DNA from 3 places in the Shewanella pealeana ATCC 700345 genome. Region 3 is predicted to be linked to each of the others. Evidence: riboswitches for the same ligand, from Rfam matches in the RefSeq annotation. Region 3 holds a riboswitch; each other region holds the start of a gene.
The links. A riboswitch is a leader RNA that binds a small molecule or an ion and turns the genes downstream of it on or off. The one in region 3 is predicted to bind lysine.
Positions count from the first base shown of each region.

Region 1: another riboswitch for lysine. It lies ahead of SPEA_RS15075 (Na+/H+ antiporter NhaC family protein); the one in region 3 lies ahead of lysC (lysine-sensitive aspartokinase 3).
Region 2: another riboswitch for lysine. It lies ahead of SPEA_RS17210 (Na+/H+ antiporter NhaC family protein); the one in region 3 lies ahead of lysC (lysine-sensitive aspartokinase 3).

Region 1 is NC_009901.1:3,478,876-3,489,902, forward strand. Features, by position in the region: gene SPEA_RS15060 (DUF3137 domain-containing protein) at 1-597, opposite strand, end outside; gene SPEA_RS15065 (thymidine kinase) at 1,230-1,808, opposite strand; gene SPEA_RS15070 (M3 family metallopeptidase) at 2,188-4,323, shown strand; gene SPEA_RS15075 (Na+/H+ antiporter NhaC family protein) at 4,571-6,151, opposite strand; lysine riboswitch at 6,230-6,451, opposite strand; gene SPEA_RS15080 (electron transfer flavoprotein subunit alpha/FixB family protein) at 6,647-7,570, opposite strand; gene SPEA_RS15085 (electron transfer flavoprotein subunit beta/FixA family protein) at 7,570-8,319, opposite strand; gene SPEA_RS15090 (H-NS histone family protein) at 8,666-9,058, shown strand; gene SPEA_RS15095 (amidohydrolase family protein) at 9,216-11,027, shown strand, end outside.
Region 2 is NC_009901.1:3,988,846-3,999,872, reverse strand. Features, by position in the region: gene cspE (transcription antiterminator/RNA stability regulator CspE) at 48-257, opposite strand; gene SPEA_RS17215 (hypothetical protein) at 776-964, opposite strand; lysine riboswitch at 1,421-1,594, shown strand; gene SPEA_RS17210 (Na+/H+ antiporter NhaC family protein) at 1,677-3,260, shown strand; one part of gene SPEA_RS22845 (IS3-like element ISSpe1 family transposase) at 3,374-3,731, shown strand; one part of gene SPEA_RS22845 (IS3-like element ISSpe1 family transposase) at 3,731-4,608, shown strand; gene SPEA_RS17195 (ribosome recycling factor family protein) at 4,735-5,136, shown strand; gene SPEA_RS17190 (ankyrin repeat domain-containing protein) at 5,351-6,538, shown strand; gene SPEA_RS17185 (hypothetical protein) at 6,717-6,947, shown strand; gene SPEA_RS17180 (OsmC domain/YcaO domain-containing protein) at 7,167-9,353, shown strand; gene SPEA_RS17175 (DMT family transporter) at 9,646-10,557, shown strand; gene gltS (sodium/glutamate symporter) at 10,876-11,027, opposite strand, start outside.
Region 3 is NC_009901.1:905,769-916,795, forward strand. Features, by position in the region: gene SPEA_RS03855 (AbiU2 domain-containing protein) at 1-217, shown strand, start outside; gene SPEA_RS03860 (class 1 fructose-bisphosphatase) at 782-1,771, opposite strand; gene SPEA_RS03865 (S9 family peptidase) at 2,024-4,270, shown strand; gene arcA (two-component system response regulator ArcA) at 4,703-5,419, opposite strand; gene SPEA_RS03875 (DUF3293 domain-containing protein) at 5,981-6,337, shown strand; lysine riboswitch at 6,799-6,981, shown strand; gene lysC (lysine-sensitive aspartokinase 3) at 7,127-8,497, shown strand; gene SPEA_RS03885 (succinylglutamate desuccinylase/aspartoacylase family protein) at 8,533-9,639, shown strand; gene asnC (transcriptional regulator AsnC) at 9,917-10,378, opposite strand; gene rluA (bifunctional tRNA pseudouridine(32) synthase/23S rRNA pseudouridine(746) synthase RluA) at 10,643-11,027, opposite strand, start outside.

The DNA.
Region 1 (11,027 bases), 2.6 Mb from region 3:
GCCATTATTAAATAACGCGTCACAGAGGAATATTTTATCGGAAAGATGTTTACGCCAATTAGCGCGATAATCTAACCATACCCAGGTGATTGAACTGGTGATGATCAGAATAAACCACAACGCAAACTGCTGGTTGTCAATTTCTCCAACACTAATCACATAGCCAAAAATACGCAGCGCAGTCCAATAGGCTTCTGGCCATTCAGGTACATATATTGTCACCAGAGCCATTGCCGCCACCAGCAAAGCAAAGCTAACCGGCACGGGTATTGGTAGCCATCCGCGCTCGTGGCAAAAACTGACTAACAATGTGCTCAGCGCTACTGGAAGCCAATAACAAGAGTAATCAATCACTAACTTAGCTAATGGCTCAACTTGTTCATACCAGAGGCGCATAAAGATGAAGACGATACACAAGACGCTAGCGCTGATCAGTAACCACTTAATCCCGTGGGTGATCTTATCGCGGTAATCTAACGGCCCAGGATGATGTTTAACTTGAGTGATGATATCGAGCAGATCATCTTGTGAACTAGCTGCATCTACATCACTGCGTAACTTGGCAATATGCTTGGCAACTATTTGGTTATGCTGCATTGTGTGTCCTTTACCACTTTCCTTTTACTTCTATCCTTTTACTACATGCACAAGGTTAGATTTAGAGCCGTATAATAAACGGGGATTATAATGAAAGGCGGCAATAACAACAGAGACTTAAGTCCGTTAACCTATAATTAAACACAAGTTTTTAGTTATTAACTCTGTCTCTACGCTATGTGGGCTATAAAGAAGCAATCACAGATATATCGAATAGCAAGGATCTTAAGGTTTCACTCCCTGATAGCGATGATAGCTTTCATTCAGGCAGGTATTAATCGGCAAAATTCAAAGAAGTTGACCAATAAAAAAGGCTAACACCATAACAGCGTTAACCTCTTTTATTTCTCTGGACTCAGTAATACCAATCACTATAAAGATTTGGTCGCTCAGCGAGAGTTTAGCGGTTCTGAGGCTAGGCAACGAGTGAAGAGCATAGTTATTCTACGTTTAAGCTCGTTAACACAGTATCAGAGCCGCTAAAACTCGCCATTCTGGAGCGTTTTTGGCTGCCTACTTCTGCGTTGAACAGCTTCACAAGGGAATAACCATTCTTTCAACTATTCGCCTTGAATTAGTTTGCCAAAAACCGCTCTGAGTAGATCAACTTCTTATACTGATTGGTATAAAACCTAATCCCAGATAAATTCCCTGAAGTGCTTACGGCACACAGACTCGTAGCTTTCGTTACCACCAATCGCCACCTGCTCACCTTCACGCATTGGCTTACCATTACCATCGAGGCGCACCACCATATTGGCTTTACGGCCGCAATGACAAATGGTTTTTAGCTCAACTAATTTGTCTGCCCAAGCTAACAAATATTGACTACCACTGAATAATTCGCCCTGAAAGTCAGTTTTCAGGCCATAACAAAGCACTGGAATGTCGAGAATGTCGACTACATAAGTTAATTGCTTAACCTGCTCTTTGCTTAAGAACTGAGATTCATCAATCAATATACAGTGTAAGGTCTTTTCGGCGTGGCTAGTGCTGATCATCTGAGTCAGATTATCGTTGCTACCAAAGACTTGAGCGTCGGTTTCGATACCTAGACGTGAAGCCACTTTACCCACACCATAACGATCGTCAATTGACGCTGTCATCACTAAGGTATGCATTCCGCGTTCGCGGTAATTATAAGAAGACTGCAATAACGAAGTTGATTTACCCGCATTCATCGCTGAGTAATAGAAATATAGCTGCGCCAAACTAATGTCCTTAAAGGTGGATTCGGCGCTAGTTTAGCACTATTCACAATAAAAAATCATCTTACAGGCCCCATTCAATGACGCTTTTCATCGAGAAAACGATAAAAATCTGCGCCTGACAATGTACTTAGATTTGAGTGAACTTTGGCAGGTACAGCTTAGAATTTTATTAAAGTGGTTAAATCTCACTATTTTGAATGTTGAAATAGGCATAAACCATAGTGCAAACACTTAGTTACTCACCACCACATTATGTGACAAACACTACAAAACTCACACAAAACCATGCATCTGCGCACAAAATCAATCAAATTAAGACACGTTTAATACTCAAATATTAGATTAAAAGCACAATTATAATAAAGGAAGTCAAAAATCTATGCATAAGACAATCATTGCTGCGGCCATTGCCGCCACCTTAGCCTTGAGTGGCTGCTCATCAACAGCTCCGTCTCAAAGTTCGTCGGTAGAGATGGTGCAAAGTCAAAACCCATTCCTTCAAGCAAGCAAGTTGCAATATGAGGCGCCAGACTTCACTCTGATAAAAGATGAGCATTTTCAGCCTGCACTAGAGCTTGGGATCAAAGAGCATTATCAAGAGATCTTAACCATAGCTAACAACCCTAAGGCGGCAACGTTTGAAAACACCATTGTGGCGATGGAGAAAAGCGGCGAACTACTCAACCGTACCTCAAAAGTGTTCTACAACTTAACTGGATCGAACAGTAATCCAGAACTGCGCAAAATACAGGGCGAAATGGCCCCAAAAATGGCCGCCCACTCAGATAATATCAATCTCAACCCTGCTCTATTTAAACGGATTGAGAGCCTCTATAAACAACGTGCGGATCTGAGCTTATCAGCGGAAGAAAATCGCTTAGTCGAGGTTTACTACAAGCGCTTTGTTCGCGCTGGTGCCAAGCTCACAGAAGATCAAAAACAGCAGATCCGAGTGCTCAATGAAGAGCAATCGACTCTGACCAATGAGTTTGCTCAGCGTTTAATGCGCCAGACAAAAGAGATTGCCGTCGTCGTCGACAGCAAGGAGCTACTAACTGGTTTGTCTGACAGCGCTATCCGCGCAGCAGCACAAGATGCAAAAGCAGCAGGCCATGAAGGTAAGTATCAACTTAATATTACCAATACCACTCGCCAACCCGTTTTGACTCAGTTACAAGACCGGGAGTTGCGTCAACAGATCTGGCAAGCCTCTGCTAATCGTGGTCTTGAGGGTGATAATGAAACAGCCTCTTTAGTTGCTCGTCTAGCCCAACTGCGCGCCGAGCGAGCAGAGCTGCTTGGCTATGAAAACTGGGCCGAGTATCGCCTAGAGCCACAGATGGCTAAGACCCCAGAAGCGGTTTATAAGATGTTTGGCTCTATGGTGCCAGCTGTTGTTAAGAACACGCAAAAAGAAGCCAGCGATATTCAAGCCATGATCGACAAAACTGGCGGCGATTTTGAGCTAGCACCTTGGGACTGGGCTTATTACGCCGAATTAGTACGTAAAGAGAAGTTCGACCTAGATGAGAACGCCATCCGCCCCTATTTTGAATTTGACCGTGTACTTGAAGACGGCGTGTTCTTTACCCTCAAAGAGCTCTACGGCGTAACGCTAAAGCCACGCCCTGATCTGCCTGTTTACCATGAAGATGTGAAAGCCTACGAGATGTTTGATGAAGATGGTAGCAGCATGGCGATCTTCTATGCCGATTACTTCTCTCGTGAAGGCAAGCGAGGTGGTGCATGGATGAGCTCGTTCGTGACGCAGTCGGAGTTACTTAATAGCAAGCCCGTTGTCGTTAACGTGATGAACATTAAGAAGGCGCCAGCAGGCGAGCCAACTTTTGTCAGCTACGATGAAGTGACTACCATGTTCCATGAGATGGGCCACGGCACCCACGGCATGTTCTCGAAAGTCGTTTATCCAACTCTTTCAGGTACCGCGGTTTCACGTGACTTTGTTGAGTTTCCATCAACCTTCGAGGAAGATTGGGCTGCACATCCAAAAGTATTAGCCAACTATGCTAAGCACTATGAAACGGGTGAGCCTATCCCGCAGGAGCTACTCAGCAAGCTATTAAAATCGCGCAGCTTTAACCAAGGTTTCGACACCTTAGAGTATATGTCTGCCGCTCTTTTAGATCTTGAATGGCATACACTCAAGGCCGGTAGCCCACTGCAAGATGTTGCCAGCTTTGAGGCGGCAGCGCTTAAGAAGCACGGCGTCGATCTTGCTGCGGTTCCACCTCGCTATAAGTCGACCTACTTTGCCCACGCTTTCCCAGGTGGTTACTCTGCAAGCTACTACGCTTATATGTGGAGTGAAATCTTAGCGGCAGATGCCTTCGCCTACGTACAAACACAGGGCGGCTTAAATCGCGAAATAGGTATGAAGTTTAGAAAGACCATTCGTGAAGTGGGCAACACCGTTGCGCCTATGGATGCCTATAAGGCTTTCAGAGGCCAAGAGCCAACAACCGATGCCTTGTTAGAGCGTCGTGGCTTAAACTAAGGCTAAGTCAGTTTATTGCTTGCCGATGTCATGATAAATGGCTCCCTTTAAAGGGAGCTTTTTTTATGGCTGAGCTAGATAAATTCAGCCCACAAAAAAACCGCTCGATAAGGAGCGGCTTTAGGAGAGTCGATTAGATTTTATAAGCAGCGACTAATACAAGCAGTATAGCGCTAGCAGTATAGCGCTAGCAGTATAGCGCTAGCAGTATAGAATCACCTTCTCATGCAATTTAGATTATAAACCCTTACTGTTTACACGCTGCATCTGGCGAACATGCCTTGATGCGCAGTACGATAATGCTAATCACAAACAGTACGCTACAAGCTATTAGGCCAGCTGTTACTGACTCAGTGAAGCCCAGTACTAAGTAACCTACCAAGCTAATGCCTGCAACGATTAAGGCATAAGGTAACTGAGTCATCACGTGGTCAATATGGTGACAGTTTGCACCTGTTGACGACAAAATCGTGGTATCAGAAATCGGTGAACAGTGGTCACCAAATACCGCACCAGCGAGTACTGACGCAAGCATAGGTAGCATCATTCCGGTATGACTACCCATCGCCATATCGGCAGCGATTGGTAACATGATACCGAAGGTACCCCAGCTGGTACCGGTCGAGAATGCGGTTAGGCCTGCAAGAATAAATAGCACGGCAGGTAACATAGCAAAAGGAATATTGCCTGTTGCTAAGCTCGCCATATATTTACCGGTTTCAAGCTGACCAATCACACCGGCGATTGTCCAAGCAAACAGTAGAATATAAATCGCAGGTAGCATCGACTTAGCACCTTCAAACAGCCCTTTAGCGATCATCAATTTCTCTACGCCTTGGTAGATAACCAAAGCTAAAGTAACCGCTAGACCAATTGCAGCACCGAAGAACAATGATGAACCCACATCGGTATTTTCGAATGCACCAATTAGGCTAAATGCTTGGCCCTTTGCCGCTAGCGCATCGCCGCCGCTGCTAACCATAAAGTAGAAAGTGGCAAACACTAATACTGTGATAGGTAGGAATAGCCCCATGATCTTACCGGTATCCGCTTCTGGTAAGTCTGAATTGGCTCCTGGTGGTAGACCTTTAGATTCGTCATAAAGCTCGCCCTTCTGCGCTTTTAATTCATGTTGGCGCATTGGACCAATATCTAGACCCATCAAGGCAACACAAAGTAGCAGCAAGAGTGCAAAAATGGCGTAGAAGTTCATTGGGATCATCTGTACGAACACACTTAAGTGTCCTGTATCTGTGAAGCCGTGAGCCGTAAGAATGCCGCCAATCAAGGCGATAATATAAGCCCCCCAGCTCGATACTGGCGAGATAACACAAATCGGCGCTGCTGTAGAATCAAGCAGGTAAGCGAGTTTGCTGCGTGAGATGTAGTAACGGTCGGTCAGTGGTCTGGCGACGCTACCCACAACTAAGCTGTTAAAGTAGTCATCGATAAACACAACACAACCTAAGAACATAGTCAGTAGTTTAGCATCACGTTTATTGCGGATATGGGTACGAGCCCAATCGGCAAAGGCTCTGGCCGAGCCACTAACGGTGATTAGCGCGGTGATCATTCCAAGTAACACTAAGAAACCAAGAATATATAGGTTCCAACTGTTCAAGGCGCCATCATCCCAAACCAGAGCTGACACCTTTTCACCAAGGTACTGCGCTGTTTGCATGGCAGAGAAATCGGTAAGCAGCAATGCCCCCAATACGATACCCACACCCAAAGACAGTAAAACACGGCGCGTTAACATCGCCAGTACGATTGCCACTACCGGAGGCAGTAGCGACAGAGCCGAATCGGCATAGCTTATAATTGTCATTTTTTAATTTCTTCGCTAAATACGAATGGAGGCCGACTGAACTGGTGGGATATAGCATAGATATCTGTTTACACCTGCCCTATCAGTAGCGCTCCATAGCCATATTAATGGTTCGTCATTAATATAAAAATTCTTATCTTCCAGATAAGAAATACTATGGCAGTGCTGTCCCTATTTGGTCACAGCCCCAGCAACTAGCCCCGATATGCTATGTCACTTCGGCATCAAATCCTTTCTCGATAGATCAGCGGCATCACCCTACTTATCGATACTGATATTTAATGCACCTCTACTTCTCAGGACGCAATTTAAGGCTAGCTCAAAAAGCGTGACGGACATAAAAACATAAGCGGCTTTAGAGATGCTACCCTAAAGCCGCTTATCGTGACACAGATCACGAACAATACCAAATTAACTCACATCCACTAACAAGCTGACTACTAGTGTGAAACAACTTCACGCTGCATAGGTGTTGCACAGGATATAATCATTAGATTAAAGCTTGGCTAATAATTCAGGTACCGCTTCAAACAGATCCGCCTCTAAACCGTAATCCGCAATTTGGAAAATCGGCGCCTCAGGGTCTTTGTTAATTGCCACTATCACCTTAGAGTCTTTCATGCCTGCTAAGTGTTGGATAGCACCAGAAATACCGACGGCAATATACAAGTCAGGCGCAACTATCTTACCAGTCTGACCCACCTGTAAGTCGTTTGGTACAAAGCCTGCGTCAACTGCAGCGCGAGATGCACCAACGGCGCCACCTAGCTTATCTGCTAGTTGCTCAAGAATACCAAAGTTTTCGCTGTTACCTAGGGCACGGCCGCCTGAAACAACTACCGACGCACTGCCTAGCTCTGGACGCTCAGATTCAGTTAGGCTCTGTTCAACAAACTCAGATTGTGCCGCCATGTCTTGGGCAAGGGGCACACGCTCTGCATTGCCATCTGTTGCGACAGCATCAAACGCACTCGAACGTACCGTCATCACTTTCTTATCGTCTAGGCTCTGAACCGTTGCAAGCACGCTACCGGCGTAGATAGGACGGACGAATGTATCGCTGCTAACCACTTCTACAACTTCTGAGAGTTGAGACACATCCAAAAGTGCAGCCACTCGCGGCAGCACATCTTTACCAAAACTTGAGGCTGGCGCTAACACATGCTCATAATCAGACGCGACGCCAAGCACTAGTTCAGAAATATTTTCAGCGAGATGATTGGCATACGATGCTGAATCGGCAAGCAGTACATTACGCACACCTGTTAACTGTTGCGCTTCGCTTGCCACGCCATCACAGTTATGTCCGACTACTAATACGTCTATATCTCCACCAATGGCTTGACCGCATGCAACCACTTTAGCGGTATCTAGCTTTAAACTGGCGTTATCGTGTTCTGCTAATATTAAAATTGCCATTAGATCACCTTCGCTTCATTCTTTAACTTTTCAACCAACTCTTCTACAGACGCAACCATCACACCACCGCTACGCTCAGCTGGTGGGGCAACCTTAAGGATATTCTGGTGAGACTTAAGGGTGACATCAAAATCTGCTGGTGTCAGAGCTTCAAGAGGTTTGCGCTTTGCTTTCATAATATTAGGAAGCTTGGCATAGCGTGGCTCATTTAGACGAAGGTCCGCAGTCACAACCGCTGGCAGTGGCAACCTGATTGTTTGTAGGCCACCATCGATTTCACGGATCACAACGAGCTTATCACCATCGAGTTTAACTTCTGAGGCAAACGTTGCTTGTGGCATCTTGGCAATAGCGGCAAGCATCTGTCCGGTTTGATTGTTATCACCGTCAATTGACTGCTTACCTAAGATAACCAACTCTGCCTGCTCTTTTTGTTGCACAGCATGAATCAGCTTGGCGATCGACAGCGGCACTAAGTCCTCTTCTGTTTCGATATGAATGGCACGGTCTGCTCCCAACGCAAGCGCTGTTCTTAACTGCTCTTGGGATGCTTTAGGGCCGATGCTTAATACGACAATTTCAGAGGCGCTTCCTGCTTCCTTTAAACGAACGGCTTCTTCAACGGCAATTTCACAAAAAGGGTTAATCGCCATTTTTAGGTTTGCGGTATCAACACCAGTATTGTCAGCATTAACCCTGACTTTTACATTGGCATCGACGACACGTTTAACTGGCACCAATACTTTCATAGGGCTTCCTTCTTACGTCTCTTATAATGTTCGAAATTAAGTAACGAGCCACAGGTATAACGCTGTTGCGACTATTACCGAAATTAAAGCCACTTTACGTGCTGTTAACGTTAACGTCAACCAAGTTTCAAACACCTGTCCACCCAGCTTGACACAACATAAGCCTTTATTGAATTAAACACTCTTAAAACATTTATTAACCCACAATGATAGTTAAGTTATTCATATTAACGATTTAACGATATAAATAATTCAAAAATAATATTTGATCCTTATCCAAATAGTTTCTATTATTTAAGCCAATAGAGTTATTACCTATCTTATTCTTAATTGGACCTAAATAATTATGAGCGATTTTCTTGAAATATTGACACATGGTCGTCGTTTTAAAGCTGCAGTGAAAGACTTGTCACTAAATGATTTAAAAGAACTATCAGTGAAGTTAGAAAAAATCATTGAAGAAAAATCTTCTCAAGATGCTGCAGAACAAGAAGCGATGGCTGAGCGTAATGCTAAAATCGAAGAGATCCGTAAGCAAATGGAAGCTATCGGTTTATCTGTTGACGATATTGGTGGCGCTGCCGTTAAAGCCGCTCCTAAGAAGCGTGCTCCTCGTCCAGCTAAATATCAAATTGAAGTTGATGGCGAAATGGTACAGTGGACTGGTCAAGGCCGTATGCCAACTGTATTTAAGAACCAACTTGAGAACGGCCGTACAATGGAAGACTTCTTGATCTAATATCGAGTCATCCAAACTAAGAGCCCTGCGATTGCGGGGCTTTTTCATTTTAGGTTAAAATTTTCACATTGGTCGTTACAATTACTGCTTAGTCATTGTTAATAAGTTAGGATATGCTCATCATTTCCCTGTTTATCTAACAATAATAAGTAGAATAATGCGTAAACATATAATCACATCTCCTATCGCTTTACTTAGCTTGTTATATAGCCAAGCGCTATTTGCTAATGAGCAATTGTCCGACAACACCCCCAGACTCACGGCATTAAGCCATGCAAACCTGATGCTGGCACCAGGCAACATGCTAAAAGATGCTACCCTATTGATTGAAAACAATAAAATCAAAGCCGTCATTAAGGATAACGATATTCCCGATGGGGCATTTGAAATAGATTTGTCGGGGCACACTATATATTCAGGCTTTATTGATCCCTTTACTGAATATGCCATCGACTATGAAAGAGAGATTCAAGATAAATCAGGCCCCGTATATGAAATTAAACGTATCGGCGGTAACGCAAGCAATGGTGCAATCCATTCAGAGATGCAGTGGTTCAATTATGTCTATCCAGATAAAGAACAAGCAAAGAAATGGGTTGATAATGGTTTTACCAGTGTCCAGTCTAGCTATTTAGATGGAATATTTCGCGGGCAGGGTGTGACATTATCGTTAGCCAATAAGAAGGCTAATGATGTTATTTATAATGCACATACGAGCCAATTTATGGCCTTTAACAAAGGCTCTTCTGTTCAAGATTATCCACAATCTTTAATGGGCAGTATGGCATTAATTAGACAAACCTTGTCCGATGCAAACTGGTATAACCAAAATAAGAATAAAAGTTCTGGAGAGACGGTTGAGTTTAATATTGCATTTGAGCGGCTAGCCGACGCCAAAAAGCAAAGTTTCATCTTTGAAACTAAAAACCTCAATAATCAGCTCAGAGCTGCTCAATTATTAAACCAACATGAGTTAAGCGGCAGCCTAATTGGCAATGGTCGTGAATATGCAAGATTAACGGAATTAAAGTCCTACCCTTTCAGCCTCGTCCTGCCACTTAATTATCCCGCCGCACCTGAAATAATCGACGGTGATAGTGAGCGTGAAGTCAGCCTAGCTCAATTAAGGCATTGGGAGCGCGCCCCAAGTAATTTAGCCAAGGTTGCAGATGCCGAAATTCCGTTCGCATTAACTCAATACGGAATAGAGTCTGATAAATTTTGGCCAAGGCTTAAATTAGCCGTTGAAAGAGGTTTGTCTGAAGAAGCGGCCCTAGCCGCATTAACCACCGACGCCGCTGAAATATCAGGGATCGATCATTTAGCGGGTAAACTCGAACCTGGCTTTATGGCAGACTTGGTCATCAGCGACGGTAATATTTTCGATGACGGTAAGATTGTCAGTATCTGGTTACAGGGTGAAGAGCGCCAGCTTATCAATCGCAATAGAGCCCTACTCGACAAGCCCTATCAGCTGCAGCTTAACGAGCTGGCCTTCGATCTCAACATTAGCCAATCTCCGTCTTTAAGTGGTACGCTTTCTAGCGGTGAGAATACCATTGAGCTAGCCAACCTTGATTACCAACAAGGACGGCTCACGTTTAGCGCCGACCTATCTGAGGCGGGATTTAAAGGCGTTAGTCGCTTCACCCTCTGGTTAGATGACCAAGGCCTGACGGGTAGACTGCTCGACAGCAGTAACCAAACCATTCCTTTTGGTGGAATAAAGCTCAAGCCAGTTACTATAGAGAGTAAGCAAGATAAGCCAACGCAAACCGCGCTTATTTCCAAGCTAACTTCGCCTAATGTGGCTTATGGTTTAAATGAGCGCCCGGCGCTAGATAAGGTACATATAAAAAACGCCACTATCTGGACCTCAGATAAGAGCGGCGTACTCAGCAATAGCGATCTGATCATTGCCCGAGGAAAAATTGAAGAGATAGGCCAAAACCTCAAGACCCCTTCTGGC
Region 2 (11,027 bases), 2.1 Mb from region 3:
TGAAATGACGTAAATGGTTATAAAACCATTTACGTCAACTTACGAAGTTACAGCGCGATTACGTTAGCTGCTTGAAGGCCTTTTTGACCTTGCTCTACTTCGAAAGATACTTTCTGGCCTTCAGCCAAAGTCTTGAAGCCGTCTGAAGTGATTGCACGGAAGTGAACGAATACGTCAGCGCCGCCGTTGTCTTGAGTAATGAAACCAAAACCTTTCTCTTCGTTAAACCATTTTACGATACCAGTTGTATTAGACATGTTGTGTCCCTTATATATTTAAATTCATAAAAAATTGTCGCATTATGCGATGCACTGAAAAATTGAATTATTTAATGTGATGATGAAGATAAGGGAAAACTGAGGATAACAACAATAACGAAGGAATTCTGATGTTTTACTTTTATGTTTCATTAATCACTCTCAATAGCAGAGCGAGATAAATAGTACCCGATAATTTAACGTTGTCCATATTTATTTTTAAGTTTTTTACAATAGCCTGTAGGTTCAGCCTGAAAAACGACCTGTGGCTTCCAGCTTTTGGACTGCACAATTTGAGGTTTTTTGTATTTAAGTACCTATATTTTTTAGATGTTATTAGTTTTGTAGTGTTTAGCTCATGGTGGTTGTGGTGATGAAAACCCGGAGCGCGTTACAAGTGCTTGGCAATAGAGGGCACTAAAAATGATAGCGGCTTGCACCACCAAAAATAAGCAGAATAGGCCTAATTCGGCCTATTTTAGATGATCACCCAAATCAGTTCGCTTGCTTTGGATACGCTAGATGAGCTCGGAAGAAATTGCGCTTAAATGCATCTCTAGTTCATCTTCGGTTTTAGGTAACGAATCTAACTCAAAGGTGAGTGGCTTACTACCATTGAGCATGAATACTGAGTTGGCACCGTGATCATAGTGAAACCATTTCCCATTAACGCATAGATCGGTATAACAATTTGGTAGTAATTCCATAGGGTACCTCTATATTTTTGGTTTCATTATTAGAATTATTGCTATTCACAGCAGTAAAAGCTGTGCTTGCGTGAGCCGGTCGGTGTAGTTGTAAATGCTGTTTGTGATCGAGCTCACCTTTATATGACCCGAAAAGGCGTAGGTGCTCATTGATCTAAATCAATCCTGAGAGAGTTAGCCGTTTTTCCTTTTTATAGTGGCGATATAAATCACTGAATTTGATGGCTAGAGGGTGCTTAGGTAGAGCAATATTCCGTCAGATTGAATGTTATACCTCTTTATGGCTAAGATGGTCCCCTCCGCACGTCGTTGCACGACGTATGAGTGAGTTTGTGCTAGTTAACGCTATTTTGTAGTGTGAAAATCAACCACTAAGTGGGGAGGGGCATACCTTAGAGGATGATTGAATAAATATTCTTGCAACTCACAAATCTATGAGTATTATCTAGGCTTAATCCTTTGAGTAGAGGCGCGCTGCCTAAAAGTATCCAGATAGAGGGTGACACCTAAGACATCTGGGGAAAGGAGTCAGCGCCGAAGTTATTGTTGCGTCATCAACAATCGCTGGGTCTGCATTTAACAGATGCAGGACTGCCATAGTTATGTTGTCTATGGAGCGCTACCTAAAGGGGTAAGAAGTATTATTTCGACTGAAATCTGTTTCTCTATCCTTTTGGTAGATCTCCACCTAAATAATAGGTGTTACGAGATCATGAGTTTAGTTCAATATTCCGATTCCCTGCTGTCGGTGGTGCCACCACTGTTAGCCGTTATCCTCGCCATTACGACCCGCCGTGTACTGCTATCCTTAGGGGTTGGTATTCTTGCCGGTGCCATACTGTTAAACAGCTATAATCCGCTGAATGCACTTCACTATCTGTTTAATATTGTCTCCGGGATCTTTTGGGCCGATGGCGCTATCAATAGCGGCAACGTCAATATGTTACTGTTTATGTTGCTGCTCGGTGGTTTGATCAGCCTGATGACGGCTACGGGGGCGACCAGAGCCTTTGCTGAGTGGGGAGTGCGTCGTTGTAAAGACCGCCGCAGTGCCAATATGCTTACCGGCTTAATGGTCTTTGCCTTCTTTATCGATGACTTTTTTCACAGTTTGTCAGTTGGCCCTATCTGCCGCCCGGTAACGGATAGATTCCAGATCTCGCGGGCAAAGCTGGCTTATCTGCTGGATTCAACTGCCGCGCCTGTGTGCGTCATCATGCCGATCTCCTCTTGGGGCGCATTTATCATTGCGATCTTAGGCGGTATTTTGGTGACAAATGGTATTACCGATATCAGCCCTATTGCCATGTTTGTACAGATGATCCCAATGAACCTATATGCGGTGTTTACTCTGTTAATGGTACTTGTCGTCATTGCTTTTCAGCTCGACATTGGCCCTATGCGTCAACATGAACGTTGGGCGCAAGAGGGCAAGCTGTGGGATGAGTCTAAAGGACGCCCTAAAGGGCTTGAAATCACCACCGAGGGGCAAGGCCGTGGTGGCATGATTGATATGGTCTTACCTATTGCGACCTTAACCCTGTCGAGCATCTTCTTCATGGTGATGAGTGGCGCCGATGCCCTGTCGGCTAAGGGCCAAGCGTTTAGCTTGATAGGCTCTCTTGAGCATACCGATGTGGGCTCGTCCTTGGTATATGCGGCGCTGTGTAGTCTTGCCGTCTCTATCGTGCTCGCCCTGCGATTAAAGTTGCCAGCAAAAACATGGTTATCTGCAGCGCCACAAGGTGTTCAGGCTATGATGCCTGCGATTATTATCCTGCTGTTTGCTTGGACAATTGGTACTGTGGTGAGCGATATGCAAACTGGCCAATACTTAGCAGCGTTGACTAAGAGCAGCATTCCGGTTCAGCTTCTACCAGCCTTAGTGTTTGTTTTAGCATGCGGGATGTCATTTGCCACCGGTACTAGCTGGGGCACGTTTGGCATCATGTTGCCACTGGCTGGTGATATCGCTATTGCCAGTGACGCAAGTCTATTAATGCCTATGCTTGCGGCGGTATTGGCTGGCTCTGTATTTGGTGACCATAGCTCACCTATATCGAGTACCAGTATCTTATCGGCGACAGGCGCGAGCTGTCATCATATGGACCATGTTATGACCCAGCTGCCCTATGCCGTTACGGTTGCCTTTGGTGCCTTCCTCGGTTATCTGGCGATGGGCATCACTGGCTCAACCCTTGCCGGTATTGCGGTGAGTAGCCTATGGTTTATCGCGAACTGTGTATTCCATCTTCGTCGTCATAAAAGACAGCAAATGCTACCAGCTAATGCATAGCCAGTTACCGAGGGTTTAACGCGAAAAGTTAACCCAAAGAAAAGGCCCTTTACGGGCCTTTTTTATTTTCAGTGTCTTGTCCTGAAATGTGTTTACACATTTAGGACTTTATAATGACTACACCAATACCAGCCCGCGTTAAGCGAACACAGCGAGATTATTCGTTAGGCTTTAAATTACAAGTTGTAGCTGCCGTAGAAAAAGGCGATATGACTTATAAACAAGCTCAAACAACCTATGGCATCCAAGGTCGCTCCACGGTACTTACTTGGCTTAGAAAGCACGGTAAGATGGACTGGACTCAACCAGTGAGAATGACTATGCCAAAAACAACTAAAGCTAAAGAAACCCCAGCTCAAAAGATTAAGCGCCTTGAAAAAGAGCTGGAAGATGAGCACTTACGTAATCTATTACTCAATGAAGCCGTTGATATTATTGATGCAGAATATGGAGCTGGCCTTAGAAAAAAGTACTTAGCCAGGGAGCGAGAAGTCTTCAAAAACAGAAAGTAACGAGCTTAAATCGCGCTTGTAAGCTTCTGGGTATAACAAGACAAGCTATCTATCAAAGAGAACGAAGAGCGAATTGTAGAGCAATGGAGTTAGCCCCTGTAAGAGCGATGATACTAGATATCCGTCGGTTTATGCCTCGGATTGGTGGCAAGAAACTCTACTTTTTACTTAAACCTAAGTTCATCGAGAAAGGGATTAAACTTGGGCGCGATAACTTCTTTAGTTACTTGAAAAGTGAAGGCTTGTTAGTCAAACCTAAGCGTAATTATACCAAGACGACTAACAGTAAACATTGGATGAAGAAACATCCAAATTTACTGAAAGAGTTAGTGCCAACAGCACCTGAAGAGGTGTTTGTTAGTGATATAACATATGTGCAATCAGAGCAAGGCATACATTATCTATCATTGGTAACTGACGCGTTCAGTCGTAAAATAATGGGATATGAATTAAGTAATGAAATGAAAGCTACAGACGTAGTCAAAGCGTTAGAAATGACGATAAGTAATCGGCAGTATCAACATCGAGCAGTGCATCACTCAGACAGAGGGTTACAGTATTGCTCTGCCGTTTATCAGTTAGCGTTGCAAAGAAGTGACATCCGCGCATCAATGACCGATGGATATGACTGCTACCAAAACGCACTAGCAGAACGTATAAATGGGATATTAAAGCAAGAGTTTCTATTATCTCCTTGCTGCAACCTTAATGAGTTAAAGCAACTCGTTGAGGAGTCAATTTTTATATACAATGAGCTGAGACCGCACTTAAGCTTGGGTATGAAAACACCTAATCAAGTGCATAAAAAAGACCAGCAGCAGAAGCTACTGGTCTAGTAAAAACCGTCAACCTATTTCAGGACGGGACACAGCTATGTCCCCACAAGCATGACTTGAGTTTTTCCGTTTAGACTGAAAAAATAGCGTGATTGGATATCGCCTAAGACCCCTTACTACACCACTATGAAACAAGATATCACCATCTCGCTTCCCTCACTCATTCATCGAATTGGCCGTGAAGCGGTAAAGCAAGCACAAACCCTTGCTCAGCAATTCAATTGTGAGCTTAAGCGTGTGCGCCGCTCAAGAAACTGGGGGGTAACAGGTGAGGCTATCAGTATTCAATCTTTTTGCCAGCAGCTAAAAATAGTGCAAATAGGCTCTGGGGGGAGTGAGTTTACTTACCTTATTCGAAAAATCGACGCAGCATTGCTTAGCCATGCGGACAAGCTTGAGCCGTTAGAAGCAAAGCTGGTCCGCTTGATCCGTGAAGACCCAAATATTACCTTAGCCGAACTGATGCACATGACAGAGTGTACTCAGGCTGAGGCTAGAGCCGCTCGCTTCGATGCAGATACTTGGTAGTCTCTCTTCTCTATCCCGATAAACTTGGCCTCAATTTTATTCTAAATATTGATCATCAGAGCAATTTTAAAAATCAATTATCCCTTTTAAAAGTAACGGCTTGTACTTGTATGGGCTAAGGCATAGTCTACTGCGCATCACGGGGAAGCTTGTATCTGTTTTACTTTGCTATTTTCGTATTCCCGCTCCAGAAATGAATTTAAATGAGGTTTACATGCTCAGCAGTAATATTTTCGACAGATTAGAGCTAGACGATGTGCTCCGCGGGCATCTTGATGGATTAGATAGTTATGATGAGCCTTACTTTATCTGTATGCAACTGAGTACGACTGCTGATGCAGCGATAAAGCTGCTGATCCCTGAGCTTGATCATCTTGATGACGATATCTTTGCTTTTAGACTAGAAAAGCAGTTGCTGTTACTCAGCCTTGAGTGCGAAGTTGATGAGGTTAAGTCGTTATCACAGATGTTGCTGAAAGCTTTTGCTACTAATAACGTCACTGCGCAAATCGCTATTTTTCATCATAACTGCCTAGGCACGCCGATTGAGACCTTGAAGTGGTCTACACAACTGTTAGAAACTTTAATTGAGAAGTCGCCTAATGAGCCTATCGTTGAGTTTAACGACTTTTGTGATCGTGGCAACTGGCCAGGATTGAGTGCCTATATAGAAGGGCGTGAGCAAGGTAACGGCGCTGACTACGGCTATGACTATGACGAGAAAGACTATGATGAAGACGACGATGATGATGACGATGATGAAAACGATGATCGATTTGATGCCGATGGCTTTGATGAGGATGGCTTAAACGCCAGTGGTTTTACCGCACTTATCCAGGCTATTTTAGATAAAGATGCCGCAGCGGTAACCAATATGATAGCTAATGGCGCTGATATTAATAAAGGCGATTGGTACAAGAATACACCGCTTAATCATGCGGTCCAAAAAAGCACTCTTGAGATTGTTAGCTTGCTACTCGAGGCGGGCGCTAACCCTAACCAAGCCGGGAGTGACGGAACTAAAGCGCTCTATATTGCCAGCTTAAACGGCATGTTGCCGAAAATGCAGTTGCTGTTAACTAAGGGCGCAGACGTAAACGACAAAGATGATGAAGGTGAGAGCGCACTCATAACGGCCGCCGGAAATAGCACTGCCGAGGTGGTTTCGTTATTACTGCAAGCAGGCGCAAACGTTAATGCGATGACTGATGATGGTAATACAGCACTAATTAAGGCTGTTATTGGTAACTATAATGAACGCGCAGCGATTGTAGAATTACTGCTGGCTAATGGTGCAGCAGAGACGATTCATCATCAGAATATTCATGACTCAAGCGCCATGGACTTAGCGCTCGACCGTGAGCATCAAGACATTATCGAGCTGCTTAAACAAGCGATGTAAATAAAACGCTAATAAGAAACCGCAAAATAAGGCGTTATACAGAATAGGCCATAGGCTTTCTCTCAATAGCGCAGATGTTCAGCCTTGCGTCTTGATCTCAATCAAGGTGTAAGGCTGAAGAATCACTCACTATATTAGTCTAAACTTATGCATTGTGGATGCAGATAAGGAGGCTATAGTGACAGACCAAAAGCTCATCTTGCTCCTTAAGACCTGCATCAGCATGGGTATTTGTCTCATTCTTACTGGTATCTATCTGCATAACTTTAATGAAACTGTTGAAGCTATGGGCGTCAAGGGGATCATCATCAGCGCGATGTGTGTGGCCTTTGGTATGGTGTTGTCATTGCCGACTAAAATGTACCTGACCTTTATCTTAGTTAAACGCGAAGCCGATAAGAATCAATAAGCTAGCCCTTTCTACAGCTGCTGCCTCTCTGTCTTAGTTCTATGCAGCTATTGCATTTCATTGTGGCAAATCTGAGCTTTTGTGTAATTAACCCAAGACTAATGCGCCAAAAACACCGATAATTCCCTTCATAAGTTTATCTGGCCTTAGGGCTCGTTTGAGCCAAGACTCATTATTGAGCCAAGGGCGACGCTCGCTATTAAGTGGAAATCATATTCAATGGAAATCAAAGTTAACTTTCTCGACAACTTGAGACTCGAAGCCAAGTTCGACGACTTTACCGTCACCGCCGACCAGCCAATCCGCTATAAAGGCGATGGCTCAGCACCGAGCCCATTTGATTATTTCTTAGCATCATCAGCTTTGTGTGCGGCTTACTTTATCAAGGTGTACTGCAAGGCTCGCGATATTCCGACTGAAAACATTCGCTTGTCGCAGAACAACATAGTCGACCCTGAAGATCGCTATAACCAGATCTTCCAAATTCAAGTTGAGCTACCAGACGATATTTCGGATAAAGACCGTCAAGGGATTTTGCGCTCGATTGAACGTTGTACCGTGAAAAAAGTGGTACAAACCGGACCAGAATTTAAGATTGAAACCGTTGAAAACCTAGATGCCGACGCTAACGCCATGTTGATGGGCCAAAGCGATAGCGATGCGAGCACTTACATCTTAGGTAAAGACCTGCCGCTTGAGCAAACCATTGCCAACATGACGGGGATGCTTGCTGATTTAGGCATGAAGATTGAGATCTCTTCTTGGCGCAATATCGTGCCAAACGTATGGTCGCTGCATATCCGTGATGCGGCGTCACCTATGTGCTTTACCAATGGTAAAGGCGCGACTAAAGAGAGCGCACTTTGCTCGGCATTAGGCGAGTTTATTGAGCGTCTAAACTGCAACTTCTTCTACAATGACCAATTCTTCGGTGAAGAGATTGCTAACAGCGAATTTGTGCATTACCCGAACGAGAAATGGTTCGAGTTAGAAGATGATGACTCATTGCCTGCTGGCATGCTCGATGATTACTGTCTAGCTATCTACAACCCAGAAGGTGAGCTAGGTGGTTCGAACCTTATCGATACCAACTCGGGTAATATCGACCGCGGCATCTGTACTATTCCATACACGCGTCACTCAGATGGCGAAACCGTGTATTTCCCATCGAACTTGATTGAAAACTTGTTTCTAAGTAACGGCATGAGCGCGGGTAACAACCTGCAAGAAGCTCAGGTTCAGTGTCTGTCCGAAATTTTTGAGCGTGCGGTTAAGCGTCAAATCATCGAGCAAGAAATTGTACTGCCAGATGTACCGATGCAAGTGCTAGAGAAGTACCCAAGCATTCTTGCAGGCATCAATGGTCTAGAAGAGCAGGGCTTCCCAGTTGTGGTTAAAGACGCGTCACTGGGTGGTCAGTTCCCTGTGATGTGCGTGACCTTGATGAACCCTAAAACCGGTGGTGTATTTGCCTCATTCGGCGCGCACCCAAGCTTTGAAGTCGCACTGGAGCGTAGCTTAACTGAGCTACTACAGGGCCGTAGCTTCGAAGGCTTAAACGATGTACCTAAGCCTACGTTCAACAGCATGGCGGTAACTGAGCCTGAAAACTTCGTCGAGCACTTTATCGACTCGACGGGTGTGATCTCATGGCGCTTCTTTAGCAGCAAGCATGATTATGAGTTTGTTGAGTGGGACTTCTCTGGTACTAACCAAGAGGAAGCAGATGGCTTATTCGGCATCTTAGAAACCTTAGGCAAAGAGGTGTACACAGCTGATTTTGACCAGCTTGGCGCATCGGCTTGTCGTATGCTGGTACCGGGTTTCTCTGAAGTTTACCTAGTGGATGACTTGATTTGGGATAACACCAACAAGGCGCTAGATTACCGTGAAGATATCTTAAACCTACACTCACTGTCTGATGATGAGCTGGTGGACTTGGTTAATCGTCTAGAAGAGAGCCAGCTCGATAACTACACCGACATTCGCACCATGATAGGTATCGTCTTCGATGAAAATACCGTTTGGGGTCAGCTAACCATTATTGAGCTTAAGATCTTAATCTATCTAGCACTTGGCGCGGCAGAGGAAGCGATGGAGCTAGTGGGGGATTTCCTACAGTATAACGACAACACGGTTGAGCGCGGCCTGTTTTATCAAGCAGTCAATGCAGTACTTGAAGTTGAAATGGACGAAGAGCTAGAGCTTGAGCACTTTATCCATAGCTTCAATCGTATGTTTGGCGAAGAAGTCATGGATAACGTTATCGGCACTGTTAGTGGTGAAGTGCGTTTCTTCGGCCTAACCAAGACCAGCATGGCGCTTGAAGGCATCGAGCCACACCTACGCTTGATTGAAAGCTACAAGAAGTTACATAGCGCACGCGCTAAGGCGGCAGCTAAGTAACAGGCTTATCTAGCTTCTAAGTGATAAGCTAGCCGTCAAAAGCGAACTCTTTGGCACTGCTCTAAAGGTTCGCTTTTTTGTTTGCTACTCGCAAGCTTTTACTGATCTGTGTGGGTTTTGCCTGTAGCTTTAGAGTGGCTATCTACATTAAAATCAGGCGTTAGATTATTAATAGCAATCCCATTGATACGGGGTTGCTATTTTTGTTTTTAGCGCAGCGCATTTTATTCAATGGCGCTGTGTAAAGATCCTATTTCAATTGGCTATAAGCCCCTATTTAAGAGTGCTATTGATGCGCGGAGTGTTGTATCTATTTATTGCCACCTTGTTGGCTGCTGTGGGCTGGGTTGCCTCTAAAATTGTGGTGCAATCTGTGCCGGGGGAGTTATTTATTGGCTCCCGCTTTCTATTGGCAAGTTTAGTCTTGCTGCCATTTTGCTATAAGAGCCTGCTGAAACTCAGTATGAAACAGTTGCTGTCGGCCTGTGGTGTTGGCGTCTTTCTCGGACTCGCACTGCAAGTTTGGATCTATGCGGTCTCGATTAGTGACAGCTTGTCTGAGGGGGCGTTTATCATGAGTTTGGCAATGATTATTGCACCGCTGACCGCTTGGATACTGTTCCAAGCTAAACCTAATCGTGCCTTTTGGATAGCCTTGCCTGTGAGTACGACGGGCATGATGCTACTGAGCCTAACTAATGGCTGGAAGATGGAGTCGAGTCAGTTGCTGTTCTTGCTGGCATCGGCATTGCTTTCTGTACATTTCGTGATGAATAAGCGCATCAGCGGTAATCTAAAGCCACTGGTTTCTATCTGCTTACAGTTATTTGTGGTCGGCTTAGTGGGCTTGGGCTATGCCTCGATTACTCAGCCTCACAGCATAGCGTTTTCTGGAGAGCTAATTAGTTGGTTTGCCATTTCGACCCTGATTGCCACCTCTGTACGTTACCTATTGCAGACTATGGGGCAGTATAAGGTGAGCATGGAAACCGCAGCGCTATTGATGATCTTAGAGCCTATTTGGACCCTGCTCTTGAGTATGACTCTGTTGGGAGAGACGCTAGAGCCACAAAAGCTTATTGGCGGCGGGGTGATCTTCTTGTCACTGTTTCTTTATATCAAACTGTCTCGACGCTTTGCGAAGGCAGAGCAAGCAAAGGCGGTACAAGTAGAGACCGAACAAGCTGAGACGGTAAAAGCATAGAAGGTACTAGATCCTAGGAAAAGCTGAGAAAGGTCCTAGGTGCTAGGAAGAGCTAAGACGATAACAGACGTACAGCCTGCGGCCTAGGGAACGTGACTGCGTCACTTGCAGAACGCTGCGCTTACGGTACAAGCAAAGACGGAAAAGCAAAGAATAGATAAAGGTCGTGATTTTTGCTGTTGCTTTCCTAGCAGGGCGAAGCCCGCCCTCGAAGCGAAGCGCCCTAGAACCTAGCCCCTTCTTTATAAAGCAAAGACTAAAAAGCCAGCGTTAATCGCTGGCTTTTTTACGGCTATGAATGCTGCTTGCTATTGAAACCTAGCCAACAAAAATCATGAAGCCTTTTAGGATCACCGCGTTAACGATATCCACGAAGAAGGCACCCACAATGGGGACTACCATAAAGGCTTGTGGTGACGGACCGGTTCTCGATACCAAAGCGCCCATGTTCATCACCGCTGTTGGAGTCG
Region 3 (11,027 bases):
TACGACAGAGTTTAGCGCATTTGAGAGAGCTGGAGTGACTCCTAACGATCTTACTGAAGCTGCTAATGTGACGAAAGAAATTGTATTGTCAGTATATGACTTACTAGGTTATGACTCTGCGCCTTATAAAAATTTACACGTAGATGCAAAGCTAGATCTTCAAAAGCTATTTCGTAATTTAAAAGCAGGAAGAGATGTTAGGCTCAGTGGAGCATAAGCATAACAAACGACTATGGCGTCAATAGCTAGTTTTAAATACTTAGATATGTCGGGTCAGAGTAAACATTCAAATACCTGAATCTAACTTCCCCTACTTAGTCTACAGAAAACACCCATTCCCCATCGGAGTTGCCGAGGTCATTGAAGAAAAATATCGTGATTGAGGCATGGATGCCGAGATAGCCTTAGGTGAGCCATGGACGGCGAATATGAGGCGATAGATATTTTCGAAAATGAGTGAGGAACAACAACTTCGTCGGGGCGGCAGGGGAGATCCAAGAGGGGGTTGCTGTAGACCCCTTCTTGGCCGTGTGTGAGCTGGAAGCTCACGACTTTAGTTGTTAGACGAAGTCTAACTATAACTTTAACCCCAGCTCGATGCATAGCGACAACTATGCAAAAAAAAGCACAACCCTAACTAACATAGGATTGTGCTTTTCTTTTAGATTTTTGCTTTTCCGGCTTTTACCGTCTTGGCCGACACCGTCAAAGCTTTCTCGGCTCCTGCCGTCTCAGCCTTGCGTAGAACCTAGGACCTAGGACCTATCTCAACCCCTAGAACCTATAAAACTGGTTCTTCGCTGTAATCAATACCGTGGTATTCAAGACAAGCGTCAACTTCATTGGCTGAGCCTAAGATCACCGCTACTCGTTGGTGAATTTCAGTCGGCTGAATATCCATAATGGTTTCATAACCCGTCGATGCTTTACCGCCTGCTTGCTCAACCAAGAATGCCATTGGGTTGGCTTCATACATTAAACGTAGCTTGTATGGCTTCTCTGGGTTCTTGTTGTCAGTTGGGTAAGTGAAGATACCGCCGCGGCAAAGTACGCGGTGTACATCGCCCACCATGGCGGCAATCCAGCGCATGTTAAATGACTTCTCACGTGGGCCAATCTTACCTAGCAATAGATCGCTGATGTAAGTCTGCATTGGTGCTTCCCAGAAGCGTTGGTTTGACATGTTAATGGCAAACTCGCCGGTGTCTTTACTAATCGCCATAGCGCCGTTGGTTAGCAAGAACTCGTTAGTTTCTGGGTTTAGGGTAAATAGTTGTACGCCTTGGCCTGTAGTCAGTGCAAGCATGGTTGATGGGCCGTATAGCACATAACCTGCTGCCACTTGGTTGCGGCCTGCTTGTAGGAAACTCTTTTCAGTTAGCTCGCCGGCAGGAGCTGGTAATACTGAGAAGATAGTACCCACTAGTGAATTGATATCGATGTTTGATGAGCCGTCTAGCGGGTCAAAACACACTAAAAACTCGCCGTTAGCATCGGCTTCAACGACATAGTCTTCCTCTTCAGATGCGATACCACGTACTGTACCGTCAGCCTTTAGGGCATCTTTGAGCATATCATTGGTGATGATATCGAGTTTCTTCTGTGTCTCGCCTTGAACGTTTTCCTGTTCCGTTGCGCCTAACACGCCTGCTAGCGCGCCGTGACGTACTGCGTGGCTAATCTCTTTTGAGGTGTTAGCTAGGGTCAGGATAAGTTTTTCAAGGGTAGGAGAAATTGCTTGTGATGTCAGGTTTTCAGCCAGAGTTTGCATCTTGTTTCCTATACAATTTTACATGAGTAAATTGAGTTTGAGGTCAGGACAAAAGTGTATTCTTTATTATTGACGCGATGATACCCCAGAACGCTAGTTTTTTCAGCCGTAAAGATTGGCTTTTCCACTGCGACGAGTTGCATCATTTGTGCAATTTTTGTTTTGCTTATGATTAAGGCACAATGTAGGCGAATTTTCAGCCTAGCTTCTAGTTAGCTGAAGACTACTTAGCTATTAATCCAGGGAATAATAATGAAAAAAAATTGGATGAGTTTGCTGCTCGCATCTTTGCCTATGATCTTGACGCCTGTTGCAACGTCTCAGGCTTCCTCTGCACTACCTGGTGGCACTGAGCCACTTACCATCGAACGTATGTATGCTTCTCCTGCACTTGCTGGCAGTAGCCCTCGTGGGTTAAAGCTGTCACCGGACGGTAAGCGCGTCACCTACCTTGCTGGGCGTAAAGATGACCAGCACCTGTATGACTTGTGGCAGATGGATGTGGCCAGTGGCAAACAAAGCGTGCTGATTAACGCCGATAAGCTGGAAGCGGGCGAATTGTCTGATGAAGAAAAGGCGCGCCGCGAGCGTCAGCGTATTTATGGTCAGGGGATCATGGAATACTTTTGGTCTGACGATGGCGAGGCGGTTTTAATCCCTGCTGCGGGCTTGCTGTACTACTACTCGGTCAATGACAACAAGGTCAAACTGCTTGAAACGGGTGAGGGCTTTGCTACCGATGCTCGACTCTCGCCTAAAGGCCACTTTGTGTCGTTTGTACGTGAGCAAAATTTGTATGTGTTGGACTTAAAAAGCCACAAGATCACCGCATTAACCACAGATGGCGGCGGCGCGATTAAAAACGCTATGGCCGAGTTTGTTGCTCAAGAAGAGATGGGCAGAATGACGGGCTATTGGTGGGCGCCCGACGAGTCGGCGATTGCCTACACTCGCATCGATGAGTCGAGCGTAGAGTTAGTCACCCGTAATGAAATATATGCCGACGGTATTAAGCTGGCCGAGCAGCGTTATCCCTACGCTGGTGAGAATAATGTCAAGGTTGAGCTTGGTGTGGTTACCCTTAAAGATAAAAAAGTCGCTTGGGTCGATTTAGGTAAAGATACCGATATCTATCTGCCACGGGTTAAGTGGCTGCCAGACAGCAAGCATTTGTCTTATCAGTGGCAGAGCCGCGATCAACAGGCGCTGGATCTGCGCATTGTCGCAATTGATGATATAAAAAACGATAAAGACTTGGTGCAAGAGCGCAGCAAAGCTTGGGTAAACCTTAATGACGACCTGCACTTTTTAAAGCAGCAAAAGGCATTTATCTGGGCATCTGAACGTGATGGCTTTAATCACCTGTATTTGATTGGCTTAGACGGCAAAGTGATCCGTCAGCTAACCTCGGGTGATTGGGCGGTCGATGCGGTTGAATATGTCGATGAAAAAGCCGGTGACGTTTACTTTACTGGCCGCAAGACTAAGGTGACTGAAAAGCAGCTTTATCGGGTGGCATTAGCGGGGGGCAAAGTTGAGTCCATCAGTCAGCGCAGTGGCATGCATTCCACGGTATTTGCCGACAATAACCCCGTGTACCTAGATTACTTCAGCAGCTTGTCACAACCACCGCAGGTGAGTCTGCATGATCAAAGTGGTGAACGCCTGGCTTGGGTTGAGCAAAACGAAGTGAAAAAGGGTCATCCACTCTATGACTACTTTGGTTTGTGGCAGTTGCCGGAATTTGGTGAGCTAAAGGCTGAAGACGGTCAAATGTTGCAATATCGCATGTTCAAGCCAACTAACTTTGATGCTAACAAACAGTATCCCGTGGTCGTTCGGGTTTATGGTGGGCCGCATGCGCAGCTGGTGGTCAATAGCTGGAGTCATCAAGACTACTTTACTCAGCATCTTTTGCAGCAAGGCTACATTGTTTATCAGCTAGATAATCGCGGCTCGGCACACCGTGGTACCCAGTTTGAGTATGTGATCTATAAGCAGCTCGGCGAGGTTGAAGTGAACGACCAAAAGGCCGGTGTGGATTACCTGCGCACATTACCTTTCGTCGATAGCGATAACATTGCTATTTATGGCCACAGTTATGGCGGCTATATGGCGCTGATGAGTATTTTTAAGGCGCCAGATTACTTCAAAGCGGCGATTTCAGGCGCGCCAGTATCTGACTGGTCTTTGTATGATACTCACTATACAGAGCGTTATATGGGGCATCCTGAAACCAATGCTAAGGGATATAAGGCCAGTAGCGTGCTGCCTTATGTTGGCGGCTATCAGTCAGGCCTATTGATGTATCATGGCATGGCCGATGACAATGTATTGTTTGAGAACAGTACCAGAGTTTATAAGGCGTTGCAGGATGAGGGTAAGTTATTTCAGATGATCGATTACCCGGGATCGAAGCACTCGATGCGTGGTGAGAAGGTGAGAGTACATTTATATCACTCACTAGCCGATTTTTTAAATCGAGAGCTTAAGCAGTAATAACACAATGGCTAGTGTGATATAAATCGGGCGTTGCTACTGTTAATTGCGATTAATAGAATGCAATTAGTAGACCACGCCTTTTTTATTAAGGTTAATTTGAAATTAAATATCATTAATAAGAACAAAGCTTGGCTCGAATCGAGAACTGTATTTATTTTGCTTGCCAGTGAAAAGGCGTAGCGCAGAATTAATATGAAATACTATTACTTTGTAGGTATCTGATTGAGCTAAATATCATTTTTAATGGCTGACTATTAAGTTTCTTGCCGAGTAAAGTTCAGTTTTATTTAAGTCTATACTCTAATCTAACCGCTAATAAATATGCATGTTGGCACAAAGGTATCTAAATCTGGGCATAAAAAAAGCCAGTCAATCGACTGGCTTTTTATTTATATGTACTGCTTACAGTACATATAACGGAGCTTAGAATTAATCTTCTAAGCTACCGCAGAAACGGTAACCTTCACCGTGGATTGTTGCGATGATTTCTGGCGTATCAGGCAAGCTCTCGAAGTGCTTACGGATACGACGGATAGTCACGTCAACAGTACGGTCGTGTGGCTTAAGCTCACGGCCAGTCATCTTCATTAGAAGGTCTGCGCGGCTTAGGATCTTACCTGGGTTTTCAACAAAGTGAAGCATAGCGCGGAATTCGCTGCGTGGTAGCTTGTATGACTCACCTTGTGGGCTAACTAGAGAGCGGCTGTTGATTTCAAGGCTCCAACCGTTGAAACGGTAGAACTCAACTGCACTTTTCTCTTCTGAATCTGTACCTGTGCTATTAACGCGAGTTAATAGGTTACGAGCACGGATTGTCAATTCACGTGGGTTGAATGGCTTAGTGATATAATCATCAGCACCAATTTCAAGACCCAAGATCTTATCAACTTCGTTATCACGGCCCGTTAGGAAGATTAGACCGATATTATTAATTTCACGAAGCTCACGAGCTAGTAAAAGACCGTTCTTACCTGGTAAGTTAATATCCATAACCACCAAGTTAACTTTGTTGTCTTGCATAGCCTTATGCATTTCAGCGCCGTCATTGGCTTCAGTTACCACATATCCTTCTGCTTCAAAAATACTTCTAAGTGTGTTTCTTGTTACTGCTTCATCTTCAACAATCAGAATGTGCGGGTTTTGCATATTAATTACCTAATTTCTGTCAATTCTAACCATGAGTATAAAAAGTTTATACTCCATCTAGTTATGCTGATAATTCACTGATACACGTAGGTGCTTTCAAATTTGGTTCGAAACAGCAACACACTGCATGATAAGCAAAGTATGGGTATCTCACATATGGAAAAACGTGAACTGTATAAACTTTGATTAACGATAGTAGAAAAAAGTTCCTTACTTACCGTTTTGTATGAAGTTTAAATGTTAAATCAAACATAGATCACATTTGATACTGCTGTGTGGATTACTCTTCTATCTGTTTCAGATATGTGTAACAAAATGTGTTCGTTACATGTATCAGTATGAGTTAATCAACAAACCCTATTGTACTCGTTTTAGGCATTTGTTAACAAATGAAATGTTAACAAAATTGCTCAACGATATGATTTGGATCACTTTTTGAAAACTATATCATTGATTTTATTGTGTTTGATAAATTCGCTAATAGTGATATACATCACAAGGTTAGGAAGCGCTTACGAGTTTGCTATAATAATTACACCTAAATCGGAGAAATTGTTAGCAATGAGCAACTCAGTAGATAGCCTTTGGCACTATTATAAACAAACCGAATTCTTGTTTTCTCAGACATTATCCGCTCAATTATCCTTCGCAATTATCACCGCATACAACCCTAAAGGAGAGGTTCTCTCTCCTTGTCAAAATGGCCTTCTAGACCGAAAACTGCAGCATGAAATACATCAACTAGGCCTACCTTATCGCTCTATGGTCGGTGCTTCCCAAGATGGAAGACATATGGAGAAAAGCTGGGCAGTTTCTACCGATAAGCACTCGGCGATACAGCTTGGCCGTCTGTTCAATCAAAATGCTATCTATACCCAAACAACTTCAATATGCAGGATTCAGCATGTCGAGAAGTGACAGAGTTCAAGGCATGAAATTGTAGGACTAGTTATTCTAATTCAATATTTCATAACGCAGAAAAATGTTGCTTCTCTCCGTGCCCTACGGGAGTTCCCGTAGAATACCTGCACTGCGTTAGTGATATCGGTAAGGGAATAACCATTATCCTCAATCACTGCCTTATTCAGCTATCCTACGGGAGCTCTGAAACGAGCATCTTGAGGTAGCTTGGGTATATTATGTCGAAGCTGACCGTTTACAGTTAGTTCCCTGCTTAATGCCTAAGCAAGAAGCCTTTCTAGGCGCATTCTCGCCACGAGTGCGCAGAGTAGTAGACTTGCCTGATATTGAGTAAAATTAAATCATCTTAGATTTCCGTTGACTTAATTGGTTATTTTTTGATATTTTTTAATCTGTTATTTTGTATACAAAGCAGACTTTCTTCGCTAGTTCGATAGGACGTTACAGCTATACAAGATAAGTGCAGAAGAGGAGCGTTAACTAGGTAGTAAGTTTGAGGGGACCAAAACCCTTTGATGACTTATGAGGGAGATTAACGCCGAGATATTTAAAGCCATTTGGACGGGCTTGAATGTTGGTTGTACAGGCTGAATCCTGTCGATTGTCACCTATGTTTATTATGGTGGAGAGCTTCTGGTGACGATCGCTGTTTCCCCACTCTATGGGGGACATATCATAGCACCAGGCTCTTCGAACGAAGTTAGTTCGGAGCTTATTCATGTTAGTTTTTCAAAATACCCATTCTCGTCAATGCCTGCCGTGCCTATTATGCGTGGAGGCAGCGTTATGTCTTTAGAATCTGTTGTTAGCTTAAATGTTGCCAAGTTTGGTGGTACCTCTGTTGCCGACTATGACGCAATGCAGCGCTGCGCCGATATCATTATTGCTAATCCACAAACTCGAGTCGTGGTGGTGAGTGCATCGAGCGGGGTGACTAATCAGCTAGTCGCCTTGACCCAAGCCGAAACCAGTGTTGAAGAATCTAAAGCCTTGATCAAGAAGATCGCTTCGATTCAATATCAAATCCTCGATAAGCTGGGGAACCCGAGCGATGTGGCGGCAAGAATTGATCACATTCTCAGCCATATCTCGACCCTAAGTGAGCGCTTAAAGCTGACTCGTAGCAAGGCGGTGATGGATGAACTCTTATCTCAAGGTGAGATGTGCTCTTCAGTATTTTTTGCCGCGGTACTGCGGGAGAAAGGCGCTAGTGCATCGGCTTTCGATGTGCGCCAAGTGCTGAGAACCGACAGTCATCATGGACGCGCCGAGCCGCAAATCGAAATGATCGCCGAGTTGGCTAAGCAGCATCTAGAGCCTTTATTATGCGATCAAGTTATCGTCACTCAAGGGTTTGTGGGCGCCGATAGCGAAGGCAACACCACAACCCTAGGCCGTGGTGGTAGTGATTACTCTGCCGCGTTGTTAGCCGAGGCGCTGCAAGCCGATGCGGTAGAGATCTGGACCGATGTTGCGGGGATCTATACTACCGACCCTCGTCTGGCCCCTAATGCTCGCCCAATCCCTGAGATTAGCTTTAACGAAGCGGCTGAGATGGCAACGTTTGGTGCTAAGGTGCTTCACCCTGCAACCATTTTACCGGCAGTGAGACAGAAGATTCAGGTCTTCGTTGGCTCTAGTTGGGCACCGGAGCAAGGTGGCACTTGGATCCGTCATCAGGTTAAAAGTGAGCCTGTGTATCGCGCCGTAGCGGTGCGCCGAGACCAAACCTTGCTAAATCTCCATAGCCTACAGATGCTACATGCTCAAGGTTTCCTTGCCGAGACGTTTGCGACACTGGCAAAGCATAAGATCAGTGTCGACTTGATCACCACATCTGAGGTGAACGTAGCACTGACACTCGATAAAACAGGCTCGGACTCGAGCGGTCAAGGTTTATTGAGTGAGGCGTTGCTGCAAGAGTTATCGCAACATTGCCGCGTTAGAGTCGAAGAGGGCTTAGCTCTGGTTGCCGTTATTGGCAACAATATCGCTTCAACAGCAGGGGTATGTCGCCGCGTATTTGAAGTATTAGAGACTTACAATGTTCGTATGATCTGCCAAGGGGCGAGCCCACATAATCTGTGTATCTTGGTGGATGAAGCTGAGGCTGCTAATGTTATTGGCGCTTTGCATGAAAACTTGTTTGAAGCCTAGTTAACAGTCGACGCGAACAGGAAGTAGAGCCTTTTATGAAATTTACCCAATCTAGCCTAAGAGTGGGAGAGTTGGCGACTGGGCAGGAGCTGAGCGTTCCTGTTTACCGGATCCCAGCCCAAGACCTCGATGCGCCGAGCGTATTTATCCAAGCCAATGTTCATGGCGCCGAGGTGCAAGGTAACGCGGTAATTTTTCAGTTAATGAAGCAACTGGAAAAGCTGGATGTCAGGGGCGAGGTAACTTTACTGCCCTTGGCTAATCCTTTAGGGATCAATCAAAAAAGTGGTGAGTTTACCCTAGGTCGTTTCGACCCTATCACTGGGGTTAACTGGAATCGGGAATATCTGGATCATAAACTCGATGTCGCCAGTTGGTATCAAGAGCATGGTCATCTAGAAGATAAGGCGCTGATCAAGGCATACCGTTTATTGTTGATTGAGTCATGTCAGACTCACTTAAACAATGAGTGGGGGGTGACCACAGGTAAACGCCTCGCGGTAACGCTGCAGAGACTGGCTCATGAGGCCGATATCGTTATCGATCTGCATACTGGCCCTAAATCATGCAAGCATATGTATTGCCCTGAATACGATGTGGCCTCGGCATCTTTGTTCTCTATTCCCTTTAGTCTGGTGATCCCCAATGATTTTGGCGGCGCCATGGATGAAGCGGCATTTTGTCCTTGGTGGCAGCTGGCGGAATATGTGCAATCTCAGGGGCGCGATTTCAAGGTACCTGTATCGGCATTTACCTTGGAGCTAGCTAGCCAGGAGCGTATCGATATGGAGGATGCGCTCGAGGATGCGAAGGGGATCTTGGCTTATCTGAGTCATCGTGGGGTGGTGAGTGACAAGCTTGAACCTGCCGAGATGGCTAGGTATGGCTGTTACTTGAAAGATTATAAGAAGTTTCACGCGCCAACAGCAGGGCTTGTCGAATATAAGGCTGAACTCGGCGAGCCGCTCAAAGCGGGAATGGTACTTGCTAACATCTTAAGGCTAGATTTGTATGGCACAGATAACGAGCTAACAGGCTTGAGTCTTGAGCAAGACTGCGTGCCGATTCTGCACTTTGCCTCTGCATCTGTGTATCAGGGGACCGAGCTTTATAAGGTGATGACCAATCTATTTGAGCTATAGCTGCGAGTAGGGCAGGCCAAAGTTTGTCTGGCTAAAGTTTGTCAGGCCAAAGTTTGTAGCGTTGTAAAAGCTAACTTATGTTACTAATGCCGTTCAATTAAGGAAGTCACTCAGAGACAATTCGGTGACTTCGAAAGATAAGAATGCACCACGAAGGACACGGAGAGCACGAAGAAAATCCACTCTAAGTTTGTTGTTTTCTTCGAGTCCTCCGTGTAGCAAACGAAGTGAGCGCTTCGTGGTTTATTGCTTTTATTTTGCCAACTTTAGCAATTGGCTATGGCTTAACTGCGCGTACAATAGGGTTTTGTAGGCTGATTAAGGTTTCAGTCGACTGGATCTCATCGATAGATTGAATGCGGTTGATCAGTACGTGTTGTAACCCATCAATCGATTGGCACATTACCTTCACAAACACGCTGTAGTTACCTGTGGTGTAATAGGCTTCAACCACTTCTTCTAACTCGTTGAGTTTAGAGATGGCAGCAGGGTAGTCACCGGCACTCTTCAAATTAATACCGATAAAACAGCATACATCGTAACCTAAGGCCTTAGGGTTTACTGTAATTTGCGCCCCAGTGATGATCCCAGCCTGTTTCATTTTCTCAACGCGCACATGTATGGTACCGGCGCTAACACCGAAGCGTTTAGCTAATTCTGCGAAGGGGGTTCTGGCTTCCTTCATCAATGCAGATAGGATTTGATTGTCGAGCGAGTCTCTTTGAAATGGGACTTCCATAATAAATAGGTCGATTGCTTATTAGTTAGCTAACTAATTTACGTATTTTTTGATGAATATTCTACTGATTTATCAAAGAAGTGCTGCTGGCAACACATCTTATCTCTAGGCATCAATATAGAACTTGGCTTAGGTTAACTGATTTATACCAACTCTGGAGAGGAAACAATGTGCTCGAGTGTGAACTCGTATTGGGGCGATTTGCGCCAAGGGGATGAGCTCCTTTGGCGCTTTGCTAAAGCAATATCAATCAGCTAAGGGGGATTATTGCTCACCCTCGGCATTCATAAAGGGCGCATCACAGCTAAAGGTCATTGGCTCTTTAGTGTATGGATGGGTAATCGTCAGTGATTGTGCGTGCAGCAGTAGTCGCGGAGCGAGTCGCTTGGCCAGAGGATCTGCGTAGAAGTTATCACCCAAAATTGGGTGGCCTAGTGCCATCATATGTACGCGCAGCTGATGAGAGCGGCCTGTGATCGGCGTTAGCTTTACTAAGGTTGAGCGCTTGCCATAGCTAATCACTTCATAATGAGTCTGTGAAGGCTTACCTATCTTATGATCCACCTTCTGCTTTGGGCGATTTGGCCAGTCACAAATTAACGGTAGGTTAATGGTGCCGTGGCTCTGTTTGACATGGCCCGCGACCCTA